DNA from 2 places in the Kitasatospora sp. NPDC059973 genome. Region 1 is predicted to be linked to the other one. Evidence: riboswitches for the same ligand, from Rfam matches in the RefSeq annotation. Region 1 holds a riboswitch; the other holds the start of a gene.
What was found. A riboswitch is a leader RNA that binds a small molecule or an ion and turns the genes downstream of it on or off. The one in region 1 is predicted to bind thiamine pyrophosphate.

Region 2: it holds a riboswitch for thiamine pyrophosphate, as region 1 does, so the genes downstream of both, thiO (glycine oxidase ThiO) here and ACFWA9_RS18155 (purine-cytosine permease family protein) in region 1, are expected to answer to the same signal.

What each region holds. Positions count from the first base shown of each region.
Region 1 is NZ_JBHWUI010000060.1:11,852-19,312, forward strand. Features, by position in the region: gene ACFWA9_RS18130 (MFS transporter) at 1-480, opposite strand, end outside; gene ACFWA9_RS18135 (MerR family transcriptional regulator) at 620-1,450, opposite strand; gene ACFWA9_RS18140 (peptidoglycan-binding protein) at 1,564-2,676, opposite strand; tRNA gene ACFWA9_RS18145 (tRNA-Ser) at 2,861-2,948, opposite strand; gene ACFWA9_RS18150 (S1C family serine protease) at 3,008-4,603, opposite strand; TPP riboswitch at 4,991-5,139, shown strand; gene ACFWA9_RS18155 (purine-cytosine permease family protein) at 5,132-6,601, shown strand; gene ACFWA9_RS18160 (glycerophosphodiester phosphodiesterase family protein) at 6,743-7,461, shown strand, end outside.
Region 2 is NZ_JBHWUI010000007.1:79,003-86,463, reverse strand. Features, by position in the region: gene pknB (Stk1 family PASTA domain-containing Ser/Thr kinase) at 1-904, opposite strand, end outside; gene ACFWA9_RS03735 (thiazole synthase) at 994-1,791, opposite strand; gene thiS (sulfur carrier protein ThiS) at 1,794-2,003, opposite strand; gene thiO (glycine oxidase ThiO) at 2,000-3,160, opposite strand; TPP riboswitch at 3,164-3,276, opposite strand; gene ACFWA9_RS03720 (NAD(P)/FAD-dependent oxidoreductase) at 3,375-4,580, shown strand; gene ACFWA9_RS03715 (Rv2175c family DNA-binding protein) at 4,633-4,998, shown strand; gene thiE (thiamine phosphate synthase) at 4,998-5,648, shown strand; gene ACFWA9_RS03705 (polyprenyl synthetase family protein) at 5,707-6,813, opposite strand; gene metF (methylenetetrahydrofolate reductase [NAD(P)H]) at 6,989-7,461, shown strand, end outside.

The DNA of each region.
Region 1 (7,461 bases):
GGCCCGCGACAGCTGCGCCGCGCCCACCAGGCGGCAGGGCATCGATCCGCTCGCCGGGAGGTAGAACGCGTCGACGGTGCCGATCACGGCAGCCGCCAGGAGCAGCAGCCGGAGCGGCGTGCCCCAGAGCGCCGCGGCGGCCGCGAGGGCCAGGGTGGCGACCAGCATCACCGCGTCCCCGGCGAGCATCACCCGGCGGGCACCGAACCGGTCCGCCACCGCGCCGCCCAGCAGGACCAGGACGGTGCGGGGCAGCGTGATCGCGGTCAGCACCAGACCTGCCGCGCCCCCGCCGTGCGCGGAGGCCGCCCAGCCCAGGGCGAGGTACAGCGCGGCGTCGCCGAGCAGACCGGCCTGGGTGCCGGCCAGCCAGAGCAGGTACGGGCCCGGGAGCGCGGCCCGGGCGGGAGGGTCGGCGGGCTCGGTGCCGGTGTCCGTCGCGGGTGGGTCGGCGGGCGTGGTGCCGGTGTCGGTGGCCATGGCCGCCGACCGTAGGGGCCTCGACCAGGTCGAGGGCAAGGCCACCGACGGCCCCGCCGCGCCCGCTCCCGCGCCTGGCCCCCTCCCCTTGCCTCCCCTCCCCTCCCCTCCCCTCCCCTCCCCTTTCCTCCTCGCCTGACTACAGGCGGACCACCGGCTCCTGGAACTCCGTCACCCAGTCCGCCGGCGCGTCCGGGCACTCCAGGTACAGCTCCCGCGCGTAGCCCGTGGAGCGGTAGCCGTTCTCGTCGATGAACCGGGCCAGCGTCTGGAAGGCGCCCAGCGCGTCGTCCATCGACCCCCGGTGCACGATGGTCGCCGCCTCCGGAATCTCCGGCAGGTCGACCACTTCGAAGCCGTGCTCCGCAGCGCCGGAGACCGTCGCCCCGACCGGCACCGCCACCCGGATCAGCACCGCGCCGTCCCCCTCCGGGATGTCCTCGTAGCGGGCCACGGACGGCCCGGCCTCCGCCACCCCGGCCTCCGCCAGCCGTCGGCAGAGCTCCTGGAACAGCGGCCCGATCACCGGTCCGATGTCCTCCGGCTCGTAGCCGGCCGCGACGGCGGTCAGCTCCGCCACCCGGACCGACGGCACCCGCTTCACCACGACGTCCTGTGCAGGCATGGTTCCCTCGCTCTCGATCGTTCGGAGCCTCGCCTCGACCCGGGCCAGCCGCTGGGCGTCCGCCGCCATCGCGGCGGCCAGTTCGGCCTGCCGCAGCCGCAGCATCCCGCGCAGCTCGGCCGCGTCCACCCGCTCGTCCAGGACGGCCCGCACCTGCTGCAGGGTGAAGCCGAGGTCCTTGAGGGCGATGACGCGGTTGAGTCGGGCGAGCTGGGCGGCCTCGTAGGAGCGGTAGCCGCTGACCGGGTCGACCCGGGCCGGGTGCAGCAACCCGATCGCGTCGTAGTGGCGCAGCATCCGGACCGACACCCGGCCGTGCTTGGCGAAGTCTCCGATGTTGAACATGATGCCTCCAGTGCAGAGCCTCACACCGTGTCATGGTCAAGCACCGGCGCCCACGGCCGGGTCGGGCACCCGGCCCGGCCGTCCGCGCTTCCGTCCGTCCGCCCGTCAGTCCGTCAGTCCGTCACGTCGAACCCCCGCCGCTGCCCCAGCTCCCGCAGACTCCGCTGACCGGGGATGCCGTTGGCGTCCGAGCCCGCGTAGCCGAGGCTGCGCTGGAAGGCCGCGTACGCCTGCACCGTCGTGCTGCCCAGCGAGCCGTCCACCCAGCGCTGCTCCAGGAACCCCTCGTCGACCAGCGCCTGTTCGACGATCCGGACCTCGCCGCCGTAGGTCTGGTGGCCCTGCTCGGCGCCCGGGTCGGTCCGGGCCGCCGCGACGACGTGGGCCAGCGAGACGCGGCGCGGCGAGGGGAGCCGGCCGAGCAGCCGGCGCAACGACTGCTCGCCCGGGACGCCGTCCGCGTCACTGCCCGAGTACCCCAGACTGCGCTGGTAGTCCTGGTAGTTGAGGGTGTCGGCGTCCCGCCAGTCCTCGTCCGGACCGGTCGTGTAGTGCGCACCGTGCCCGGCCGCCACCAGCGCCTCGCCCACCTCGCGGACCTGCGGCCCGTGCGCGCCGTAGCCGTACTCCAGGCCGTTGATCGTCACCCGCCGGCGGACCGGCGCGGTGTCGGACCGGGGCGGCGGCGGCAACGGACCGCCGCCCGCGGCGGCGGCGATCCCGGGCAGCACGACGTCGTAGAACTGCCGCACCCGGGCGTCCCCGGGGCACGACGTACCGCCGTCCGACCACTCCGGGAAGAGCCGGTGGAAGCCGAAGCCCGGGTCGTTCGCGCTCCGGCAGGCCCGCACCGGGATCCCGTGCCGCCCGTGCAGCCAGACGCCGAGCGCGACGAGGGCGGCGACCTGCGCGTCCGTCCACGGATCGGTGTTCTGGTCGTTGCTGGCCGACTCGACGCTCACCGCCCCCGTGCCGTCCGCCCTGCGGTTCGCCCCCATGTTGGCGTCCGCCCGGGTCTCCGTCCCGATGAACTGGCCCACACTGCCGTCGTATCCGACCCCGAAGTGCGACTCCAGATTGGTCGAGTCCCGCCAGTACTCGTAGATTCGGCGCGGCGCCCACGGCGCCGCGATGCTGTGGAAGATCACCTGCGTCGGCACGATCGCCGGCTGGTCGTCCGACTCGGGCTGAAGCTCCAGCTTCTCAGCGCCGGGGTACCAGGCCATCAGTCTCTCCTCGCCGGGCCCAGGGCAGTCCGCCCCTTACGCCCGACACACGAACCCCTCACCCCCTCACGAGCACACCCCCACCCCAAACCCCCCGTTCAGGTGAATTCCACCCCCGGAAACGCAGAAGGCGGGTGCCGACTCGACGTCGGCACCCGCCTTGAGCAGGTGGTTCTCCAACCAGCGGAGAGCGTGGGATTCGAACCCACGGTACGGGGTCACCGCACGACAGTTTTCAAGACTGTTCCCTTAGGCCGCTCGGGCAGCTCTCCAGGCGGAGGTCAGCCTAACGGGTCCGGCGGGGTTCGGTGCACCGGTTTCGGGGTGGGGGTCAGTCGCCCACGCGCTCGGCGAGGGTGACCTTGGTGGTGCTGGTCTGGCCGTTGCGGGTGTACTCGACGTCGACGGTCTCGCCGGGCTTGTGCGTCCAGATCTTGCTGACCAGGGCCGGGCCGTTCTCGATCGGGCTGCCGCCGAGCTTGGTGATGACGTCGCCGGGCTTGAGGCCGGCCTTGTCGGCGGCGCCGCCGGGGGTGACGGCCGGGGTGCCCTGGATGTCGCGGGTCTGGATCTGCGCGCCGTCGCCCTTGTAGTCGTCGTTGCGCAGGACGTCCAGCTTGGCGTAGACCGGCTTGCCGGTCTTGATCAGGGTCTCGGCGACCCACTTGGCCTGGTTGATCGGGATGGCGAAGCCCAGGCCGATGCTGCCGGCCCGGCCGTTGGCCGAGGCGTTGGACTGGATCGCCGAGTTGATGCCCATCACCGCGCCGCCGGCGTCCAGCAGCGGGCCGCCGGAGTTGCCGGGGTTGATGGAGGCGTCGGTCTGCAGCGCGTTCATGTACGAGGACTGCGCGCCGGTCTCGTCGCCGGAGGCGACCGGGCGGTCCTTGGCGCTGATGATGCCGGTGGTGACGGTGGACTCCAGGCCGTACGGCGCGCCGATGGCGATCGTGGAGTCACCGACGTTGACCTTGTCGGAGTCGGCCAGCGGAAGCGGCGTCAGCTTGTCCTTGGGCGGGTTGTCGAGCTTCACCACGGCGACGTCGTAGCCCTCGGCGCGGCCGAGTACCGAGGCGCTGTAGGAGGTGCCGTCGGCGAACTTGACGGTCAGTTTGCCGCCGTTGGAGGCGGGCGCGACGACGTGGTTGTTGGTGAGGATGTGGCCCTCGGTGTCGAAGACGAAACCGGTACCGGTGCCGGACTCGCCGTTGCCCTGCGCCTTGATCGTGACGACGCTGGGCAGCGCCTTCTGCGCGATGCCGGCCACCGAGCCGGGGGCGGGCTCGTTCTTCTGGGTGCTGGCCTGGACGGTGGTGCTCCGGTGGTCGTCCGCGGCGCTGATGCCGTTGTCGTTGCGGTCCGCGACGGCGACGCCGAGCGCCCCGCCCGCCACACCGGCGACCAGGGCGACGGCGGCGATCAGCGCGATCAGGCCGCCGCGCTTCTTGCGCGGGCCGCCGGGCCCGGGGGTGCCGGGGTACTCGGCCGGGTAGCCGAGCGGCCCGCCGGGGTAGCCCGGGCCGCCGGGGGCGGCGGGGCCACCGGGGGCGGCGGGGCCACCGGGCGGGACCTCGTGGCCGCCCCAGCCGCCGAGCGGCTGGCCGGCGCCGAACGGGTGGTGCGGCGCCGGCGCGGCCGGCGCTCCGTACGGGTCGTGGGACGCCGCCGCGACCGGGGCGCCCGGTGTGGCGTACGGGTTGGTGACCGGTGCGGCCACCGGCGCGGCCGGCGCGGCCGGGGCCGGCGGCAGGACGGGCGGAGGTGCGTCGATGTACCCGGCCTCGGCGGCCGGAGCCGCCACCGGCTCGGCGGGCACGGCGGGCGCCGGGTCCGGGGCGCCGACCTTGCTGAACGCCAGCGTCGGCGTGAACCCGCCGGACGCGGGCGCGGCCGGAGCGGCGGGCGCCCCGGCGACGGTGTCCGTCACGGTCCGGTCCGCCTCGGGCGCCGCCTGGACGGGACCGGGCGCCACCTGCGCCCGACCGTCAGGAGCGGGACCCACTACCCCCTGGCCGTCGGAGGGCTGCTCCCCCTGTGGCCCGGTGGGCCCAACCTCGCGCTCGGTGCTCACGGACGACCTCCATAGCTGACAGGACCAACAACCATAGTTTTTCGCACACTCGATTCGATTGCCGTAAGGACCCCTCTGAAGAAGTCATAAGAATCCTTAGCCCGGCCCGACAACGGCCCCCACGCAGGCCCCCGCGGCGGCCCCCCGGCACCCCGTGCGAGGCCGCCCCGCGGCGTCCCGCGATGCGGACCGCCGGACGCCTGGCCTTGGCGTTCACTCCCGCGCCGGTTAGCCTGTCGCTCCAAACTGACACGCGGGAGCTTGGACCCACCAGGCTGAGAGTGCGCCGGTCGACCGTACGCCACGAGCTCCGTGGACGGACCGTCGAGGGGGCGCAGACCGCCGGAACCTGTCCGGGTAATGCCGGCGTAGGGAGTATCGGCCATGCCGCCTGCTTCGCCATCCTCTTCTTCGGGCGCGCCCGCGTCCAAGGGTTTCCCCGAATCGTCCGCGACCGATCCCTGCGACGCCACCGGCGGGGCGGCCGGTTCCACCGGAGCGGGCACCGCCGTCCTGGACCGTCCGGACCGGGCGGACCGGGTCGAGGCCCCGTTCGTCCTCGACACCGAGCCGCCGCGCACGCTCCGCTTCCGGGACCACTTCGCGCTCTGGATGAACCTCGGCGTCAGCCTGATCGGCTTCACCACCGCCGCCACCGTGCTCGGCGCACCCGGCAGCGAGCTGTCGCTGGCCGCCGCCGTCACCGCGATCGTGGTCGGCACCGTGGTCGGCACCGCGATGCTCGGCGTCGCCGCGCTGATCGGGGCCCGGACCGGCGCGCCGGCGATGGCCAACCTGCGCGGACTGTTCGGGACGAAGCTCTCCTACGTGCCGACGGTGCTGAACATCGTCCAGTGCGTCGGCTGGGGCGTGTACGAGCTGCTGGTCATCGCGATGGGCGCGCAGACGGTGGCGCACACCGACGGCTACCGCTGGCTCTTCGTCGTCCTGGCGGGCGCGGTGACCACCGCGCTGACCATCTGGCCGCTCGGCGCGATCGCGGTGCTGCGCCGCTTCGTCGCGGCGGCGGTCGCGGTGGCGATGGTCTACTTCACCGTCCAGCTGGGCCGGGGCGGCGTGTCCGACCCGGGCGCGGGCAACTGGCACGGCTTCCTCCGGGCCACCGACGCGATGATCGCGGTGTCGATCTCCTTCGTCCCGCTGGCCGCCGACTACACCCGGCACTCCCGCACCGCCCGCTCCGCGTTCTGGGGCAGCTTCTCCGGCTACACCGTCGCCCAGGTCTGGTGCTACGTGCTCGGCCTGTTCGCGCTGCTGCAGGCCGACGGCGACGCCTCCCGGATCTTCGACTCGTTCCTGGGCGTCTGGGCCGGCTGGTTCTTCCTGCTGGTGCTGGTGCTGCGCGAGACCGACCAGTCCTTCGCCAACGTCTACTCGACCGCGATGTCGGTCCACAACCTGCTGCCGAAGGTGGACCGCCGGGTGCTGACCGGCGCCACCGGCCTGCTGATCACCGTGCTGGCGCTGCAGATCACCGAGTTCACCGACTCCTACTACGCCTTCCTCGGTCTGATCGGCTCGGTGTTCGTGCCGATGTTCGCGGTGCTGGCGGTCGACTACTTCCTCGGCGCCGGCCGGCGCGGCTGGAACCTCGCCGCCGACGCCCCGTCCCGCTGGCTGATGCTGCTGCCCTGGGCGCTCGGCTTCGCCGTCTACCAGCTGATCGCGCCGACCGCGATCGCCGGCTGGTGGACGGACTTCTGGACCTCCGTGCAGGAGGCCCTGCACTTCACGCCCCAGGAGTGGACCTCGGCGTCCCTGTTCGGCTTCCTGGTGCCGGCCCTGGTCACCTGGGCGCTCACCCCGCTCACCCGCCGGACCCCCGCCGCCTGACGCCCGAGAGGCCCGAGGCCCGACCCGGGCCCGCGGCAGCGCGCCGGGAGGGCCGGACGACGAGGCGCGCGGGCGAAGACGGCCCCGCAGGTTGGGGCCGTCTTCGCCCGGGTGTCACTTCCGCCGCCTATCGTGGACGGCGTGACCAGCCCTGACCTCTCCCCGGCGGCGGCGCGCACCGCGCGGCCCGTCCAGGTGATCGCCCACCGCGGTTCCTCGCACGCCCTGCCCGAGCACACGCTCGCGGCCTACCGCCGGGCGCTCGACGAGGGCGCGGACGCGGTCGAGTGCGACGTCCGGGTGACGGCCGACGGGCATCTGGTCTGCGTGCACGACCGCCGGATCGGCCGGGTCTCGGACGGCCGCGGCACGGTCTCCTCGATGACGCTGGCCGAGCTGGAGGCGCACGACTTCGGCGCCTGGAAGACGGGCGAGCCGAGCGCGGACCCGGACCTGCGCGGCGTCCTGCGGCTGGAGAGCCTGCTGGAGCTGGTCACCGACTGCGGGCGGCCGGTGGACCTGGCGATCGAGACCAAGCACCCGGTCCGTTTCCGGGGCCGGGTGGAGTCCGAGCTGCTGCGGATGCTCGACCGGTTCAAGATCGGCGGGGCGCCGGAGGGCGACCGCCCGCAGGCCCGGATCATGAGCTTCTCCTCGCTGGCGCTGACCAGGGTGGCCGCCGCCGCGCCGGAGTACCCGCGGGTCTTCCTGTTCGAGCGGACGCTGCCCCTGCAGGGCCGGCTGCGCCCGGGCGCCTCGCTGCCCGGCGGGGCCGGGATCGCCGGCCCGGGCATCGACCTGGTGCGGGCCCGGCCCCGGTTGGTGACCCGGCTGCGGGAGCTCGGCCACCAGGTGCACGT
Region 2 (7,461 bases), on a different contig from region 1:
TCGGCCGGGTGGAGGCCGGGGGCTCGGCGTCGAGCTGGGCGGGGGTGAGCGCGCGGCGGACCCGTTGCAGGGCGGCCAGCAGCTCGACCGCGTCGTACGGGCGGTCCCGCGGGTCGCGCGCGCAGGCCGCGGCGACTATCGCGTCCAGCTCGGGACCGACGCCCGGCACGGTCAGCGAGGGCGCCGGGACGTCCTCGTGCAGGTGGCGGTACATGACCTGGACGGGGTTCTCGCCGGTGTGCGGACGGTGGCCGGTGAGCAGCTCGTAGAGCAGGATGCCGGCGGCGTAGACGTCCACCCGCTGGTCGGTCCCGGCGCCGGGGCGGATCTGTTCGGGGGCCAGGTAGGAGACGGTGCCGAGGACGGTGCCGGTGGTCGCGGTGCCGGAGCTCGCCGCGCCGTCGGCGGCGTTCAGCAGCCGGACCAGGCCGAAGTCGGCGACCTTCACCAGGCCGCCGTCGGTGATCAGCACGTTCTCGGGCTTGACGTCGCGGTGGACGAGACCGGCCCGGTGGGCGGCGCCGAGCGCGGCGAGCACCGGCTCCAGGACGTCCAGGGCGGCCCGGATGGAGAGCGCGCCCCGGTCGCGCAGCAGGTCGCGCAAGGTCCGGCCGGGCACGTACTCCATCGCGAGGAACACGTGGGCGCCGTCCGCGCCCTGGTCGAAGACGTTGACGACGTTGGGGTGCGCGAGCCGGGCGACCGCCTTGGCCTCGCGGATGAACCGGCCGGTGAAGTCCTCGTCGCCGGCGAGCGAGGGGTGCATCACCTTGACCGCCACGACCCGGTCGAGCCGGGTGTCGGTGCCCCGGTAGACGGTGGACATCCCGCCGGCCGCGATGCGCTGCTCGACCCGGTACCGGCCGTCGAGCAGGGTACCGATCAGCGGGTCGTCCAGTGCCATGTCCACCCGGCGAGTGTAGTGGGGGCGCCCGGCACCGGCCCCGGGAGACACCGCTCCCGGGGCGCTCTGTGCCCGGCTTGTGACACCGCCTAGAACGCCGGGCGCTCGCGGGTGTCCAGCGCGGCCCGGCCGGCCATCGCCGAGGAGGCCTCGGCGTGGAAGCGGCGCGGGATCCGGCCCGCCCGGTGGGCGAGCCGGCCGGCCTCCACGGCGTGCCGCATCGCGTCGGCCATCAGTACCGGCTCCTGGGCCCGGGTCACCGCCGAGGCGAGCATCACCGCGGCGCAGCCCAGCTCCATCGCCAGGGCCACGTCCGAGGCGGTGCCGGCGCCCGCGTCCAGGATCACCGGGACGGTCGCGCTCTCCACGATCAACTGGAAGTTGTGCGGGTTGCGGATGCCCAGACCGGAGCCGATCGGCGAGCCCAGCGGCATGATCGCCGCACAGCCGACGTCCTCCAGCTTCCGGGCCAGCACCGGGTCGTCGTTGGTGTAGGGCAGGACGGTGAAGCCGTCGTCGACCAGTGTCTCGGCCGCGTCCAGCAGCTCGATCGGGTCGGGCAGCAGGGTCCGCTCGTCGGCGATCACCTCCAGCTTCACCCAGTCGGTGCCGAGCGCCTCACGGGCCAGCCGGGCCGTCAGCACGGCCTCGCCGGCGGTGAAGCAGCCGGCGGTGTTGGGCAGCACGCGGATGCCGTTGCGGGTCAGCACGTCCAGGACGGAGCCCTGGGTGGTGGCGTCGACCCGGCGCATCGCCACGGTGGTCAGCTCGGTGCCGGAGACCCGCAGCGCCTGTTCCAGGACGTCCAGGCTGGGGGCGCCGCCGGTGCCCATGATCAGGCGTGAGCCGAAGGCCGTCCCGGCGATGGTGAACACGTCGTCGGCCATGGTCAGCCTCCCTGGACGGCGGTGAGGATCTCGACCCGGTCGCCCGCGGCCAGTCGCGTCAGCGGCCACGAGCCGCGCGGCACCACGGCCTCGTTGAGGGCGGCGGCGACGCCGGAGTTGGCCCGGCTGAGGGTGGTCACCACCTCGGCCAGGGTGGTGGCGGCGGGCACCCGGCGGGGCTCGCCGTTGACGGTGAGTTCGATCTCGCTCATGCGGGGACCTTCGTGGTGAAGCGGGTGGGGGAGAACGGCTCGGCGAGCGCGGGCGTCGTGCCGGTGACCAGGTACTCGGCGAGCAGGTCGGCCGTCACCGGGGTGAGCAGCACGCCGTTGCGGTAGTGGCCGGTGGCGGCGACCAGGCCGGGCAGGGCGGTCGGCCCGAGCAGCGGCGCGTTGTCCGGCGAGCCCGGCCGCAGCCCGGCGGAGGTCTCCACCAGCGGCAGCTCGGTGATGCCGGGGACCAGCTCGTGGGCGTCGCGCAGCAGCTCGTACACCCCGCCGGCGGTGACGGTGGTGTCGTAGCCCTGCTCCTCGCTGGTGGCGCCGATCACCAGCTCGCCGTCCTCGCGCGGCACCAGGTAGAGGTGCTGGCCGCGCACCACCGCGCGGACGTTGCGGGAGAGGAACGGCCGGTAGGCCGGCGGGATCCGCAGCCGCAGGATCTGGCCCTTCACCGGGCGGATCGCCGGCAGCACACCGGCGGGCAGGCCGGGCAGCAGATGGCTGCGGGAGCCGGCGGCGAGCACGACCCGGTCGGCGGTCAGGGTCTCCCCGGTGCCCAGCCGGACGCCGACGGCCCGGTCGCCCTCGAGCAGCAGCTCGGTGGCCTCGGTGCGGTGCAGCCGCACGTCGGCCCGCTCGCAGGCGAGGACCAGCGCCGCGGCCAGCCGGCGGCCGTCCACCTGGTGGTCGTCGGTGACGTGCAGGCCGCCGCGGACGCCGGGGGCGAGCATCGGCTCCAGCTTGCGGGCCTCCCGGCCGGTCAGCCACTGCGAGTCGAGGCCGAGCCGCCCGTGGAAGGCGTGCAGCTCGCGCAGCTCCTCGCGGTCGTCGGAGTCGAGGGCGACGGCGACGGCGCCGCACCGGCGGTAGCCGGTGTCCCGGCCGCCGGAGGCCTCGGTGAGCTCGTCGGCGAAGGCCGCGTACCGCTCGTTGGAAGCCATCCCGAGGCGCAGCAACGGCTCCTCGCCGTACTGGAGTTCGGTGACGGGGGCCAGCATGCCCGCGGCCACCCGGGCGGCCCCGCCGCCCGGGTCGGGGTCGACCACCGCGATGTCCGTCAGTCCGCGCCGGGCCGCCCGCCAGGCGACGGCGAGGCCGATGATGCCGCCGCCGACGACCAGCACGTGGGCATGGGTACCTGCTGCCAAGCGTGTCAAAGTCGCTGCTCTCCCTTCGCCGGTATGACCCGGATCAGGTTCGGACGGTCGCAGGCCGTGCAAGCCCGCCTCTCAGCCCGGTCCGCCGGGCTCCCGTGATGGTGCCCCCACCATAACTCCGGGGGTCGCCGCCACCGAAGGCGCGTACGAGGGGCGGACGCGGGGCGCCCGAGGCCCTCTGGTGCCCCGGGCGCCCGCCAGTACAGTGACGGGCGTGGCAGAGCTGAGCGGGACGGATCAGGTGGTCGTGGTGGGGGCCGGGCTGGCCGGGGCGCACTGCGCCGCGGGCCTGCGGCAGGGCGGCTGGCGGGGGCGGATCGTGGTGGTCGGCGAGGAGCCGCACACCCCGTACGACCGGCCGCCGCTCTCCAAGGAGGTGCTGCTCGGCAAGGCCGACGCCACCCCGCTCGACCTCGACCTCGCGCAGCTCGGCGTCGAACTGCTCACCGGCCGCCGCGCCACCGGCCTCACCCCCGGCGTGCTGCGCACCGACGGCGGCGACCTGCCGTACGACGCCCTGGTGATCGCCACCGGCGCCGCCCCGCGCGCCCTGCCCGGCGCCGAGCGCGCCCACCTGCTGCACACCCTGGACGACGCGCTGGCGCTGCGCGCCCTGCTCCGGCCCGGCCTGCGCCTGGTCCTGGTGGGCGCGGGCTGGATCGGCGCCGAGGTGGCCACCGCCGCCCGGGCGGCCGGCTGCGAGGTCACCGTCGTCGAGGCGGGCCGGGCGCCCGTGCCCGGCGCGCTGCCGGCCGTGATCGGCCGGGCGATGGCGGCCTGGTACGCCGAGGCCGGCGTGGAGCTGCGCTGCGGGGTGGGCGTCGCGGCGGTCGAGCCCGGCGCGGTGCTGCTGGCGGACGGCTCGCACCTGCCCGCCGACGAGGTGGTGGTCGGCATCGGCGCCCGCCCGGCGACCGGCTGGCTGGCCGGCTCCGGGGTCGCGCTGGACGCCGCCGGCGCGATCCTGGTCGACGAGCGGCTGCGCACCACGCTGCCCGGCGTCCACGCGGCCGGTGACTGCGTGAGCTACCCGTCGGCCCGCGCCGGCGCCCGGCTGACCGTCCAGCACTGGGACCACGCGCTGCAGTCCGGTGCGGCGGCGGCCGCCGCCGTGCTCGGCGCGGAGGTGGCGTACGACCCGGTGCCGTACTTCTGGTCGGAGCAGTTCGGCCGGACGGTGCAGTACGCCGGGCGGCACGGCGAGGGTGACGAACTGCTCTGGCGCGGCTCCCCGCAGGACCCGTCCTGGGCGGTGCTCTGGCTGCGGGACGGCGTGCTGCGGGCCCTGCTGACGGTGGACCGCCCGCGCGATCTCACCCAGGGCCGCCGGCTGGTCGAGCGCGCCGCGGTGCTCGATCCGGTGCGCGCGGCGGACCCGGCGGTGGCCCTGAAGTCGGCCGTCGCCGGGTAGTCCGCGGGGCCGGTTGGTGCGCGGCGGGCCCCGGAGGTGGCAGTCTGGTGACGTGAGTGAGATCGAAAGCAAGATTGAATCCCTGGTCACCGACTGGATGTACCTGCCCGACATCTCGGAGCAGTGGGGGGTCCGGGTCACCGAGGTGCGCGACCTGGTCAAGAACGGCGGGCTGATCGCCGTCCGCCGCGGCCCGAACAGGTCGCTCCAGGTGCCGGCCGCCTTCATCGACGGCCCGGGCCTGGTCAAGCACCTGTCCGGCACCCTGACGGTGCTGCGCGACTGCGGGTACAACGACGCGGAGATCCTGGAGTGGCTCTTCACCGAGGACCCGTCGCTGCCCGGCAGCCCGATCCAGGCGCTGCAGGAGAACCGCGGCACCGAGGTGAAGCGCCGCGCCCAGGCGATGCTGATCTGATGGCGGCGGACACACCGCGCCGGCGCCTTGCCGACGCCCGGCTCTACCTCTGCACCGACGCGCGCCGCGAGCAGGGCGACCTCGCCGCGTTCCTGGACGCGGCGCTGGCCGGCGGGGTGGACATCGTCCAGCTCCGCGACAAGGGCCTGGAGGCCAAGCAGGAACTGGCGGCCCTGGAGGTCTTCGCCGACGCCTGCCGCCGCCACGGCAAGCTGCTCGCCGTCAACGACCGCGCCGACGTCGCGCACGCGGCCCGGCCCGGTGTGCTGCACCTCGGGCAGGACGACCTGCCGGTGCCCGCCGCCCGGGCGATCCTCGGCGAGGACGTACTGATCGGCCGGTCCTGCCACGCCGAGTCCGAGGTGGACGCGGCGGTCGTCGAGCCCGGCGTCGACTACTTCTGCACCGGCCCGGTCTGGCCCACCCCGACCAAGCCGGGCCGCCACGCGCCCGGCCTCGGCCTGGTCTCGTACGCGGCGAAGCAGAGCACCGACCGGCCGTGGTTCGCGATCGGCGGCATCGACCTCGGCAACCTGGACGAGGTGCTGGCGGCCGGGGCGAGCCGGGTCGTGGTGGTCCGCGCGATCACCGCCGCGGACGACCCGCGGGCGGCGGCCGCCGCGTTCGCCCGGCGGCTGCGCGCGGTCTGACCCGGACGGCTGCCGCCGTTCCCGGTACGTCCGGGTGCCCCTTTTTCGGACACCCGGCTCAGTACTTGCGGACGGTGGCGGCCTCGGCCAGCGCCAGCAGCACCTCGCGGGCCCGCCGGTCGGCCAGCGGGGCCGCCTCCAGCGCGGCCAGCGACTGCCGCATCAGCTCCTCGATCCGCCGCTCCACCAGCTCGGGCGCGCCGCTGCGCCCGACCAGCTCGCGCAGCCGGGACACCTCCTCGGGCGCCAGGTCCGGCGCGCCGAGCCGGTCGTCCAGGTGGCGGGCGTCGGCGGCGGGCAGCCCCCGCATGGCGTGCGCGACCAGCAGCGTCCGCTTGCCCTCGCGCAGGTCGTCCCCGGCCGGCTTGCCGGTGACCGCCGGGTCCCCGAAGACGCCGAGCAGGTCGTCACGGAGCTGGAACGCCTCGCCCAGCGGCAGGCCGAACGCGCCGTACGCCTCGACCAGCTCCGGCCCGGCGCCCGCCAGCAGTGCGCCGACCTGCAGCGGCCGCTCGATCGTGTACTTGGCCGACTTGTAGTGCAGCACGGTCTGTGCCCGGTCCAGCGCGCCCTCGTCGGTGGAGTCCCCGGCGACCGGCTCCAGGACGTCCAGGTACTGGCCGACCATGACCTCGGTGCGCATCAGGTCGAACACCGGCTTGGCGGCCAGCACCGCGGCCGGGTCCAGGCCCGAGCGCAGGAACAGCTCGTCGCACCAGATCAGCAGCAGGTCGCCGAGGAGCACGGCCGCCGAGGCGCCGAACTGCTCGCGGTCGCCCCGCCAGCCGCTCGCGCGGTGCAGCGCCTCGAAGCGGCGGTGCACGGAGGGCAGGCCGCGCCGGGTGTCGCTGCGGTCCATCAGGTCGTCGTGGACCAGCGCGCTGGCCTGCAGCAGCTCCAGGGCGGCCGCGGCGTGCGCGATGGCCTCGCCGGCGGCCGGGCCGCCGGCGCCGCGCCAGCCCCAGTAGCAGAACGCCGGGCGCAGCCGCTTGCCGCCGTCCAGCAGGAAGTCGCGCAGGGCCTCGACGGCGGGCGCCAGCTGCGGGGAGATCTTCCCGAGCAGGGCCGACTGGCCGTCCATGAACCCGGCGAGCGCGGCGTTGACGCGCTCGCGGACGTCCTCCACGTCGATCGGGTTGGCCGGCCGGTTGCTGGACGAGGTCACGATGAGGCTCCGGAGGGTTCGCTGGGGGTCCGGCAAGCCTAGCCGGACGGCCGCGAACGGCCGTCGGGGAGGGCCGTGCACCCGTTCGGACGGAAAGCGGACGGTCGTCCACCAGTTGTCTCAATACCTGGAACCGGGTTGTCCGTGTCCTTCGGCCGACGGTTAACCTGCCCCCATGGCACTCGGCATCGCTTCCACCAGAACAGACCGCGCTTCGACGGTCCGCGAGCTTCTGGCGGCCGGCAAGCGGTCCTTCTCCTTCGAGTTCATGCCCCCGCGGACCGAGGTCGGTGAGCAGCGCCTCTGGGACGCCATCCGCCGCCTCGAACCGCTCGACCCCAACTTCGTCTGCATGACGTACGGAGCCGGCGGCTCCTCGCGCGAGCGCACGGTCAACATGGTCGGGCGGATCGCCACCGAGACCACCCTCACCCCGGTGGCCCACCTGACCGCGGTGGACCACTCGGTCGCCGAGCTGCGCAACATCATCGGCCAGTACGCCGACCAGGGCGTGCGCAACGTCCTCGCGGTGCGCGGCGACCCGCCCGGCGACCCGACGGGCGAGTGGGTCAGCCACCCGGACGGTGTCACCTACGCCTACGAGCTGGTGGAGCTGATCAAGGGGATCGGCGACTTCTGCGTGGGCGT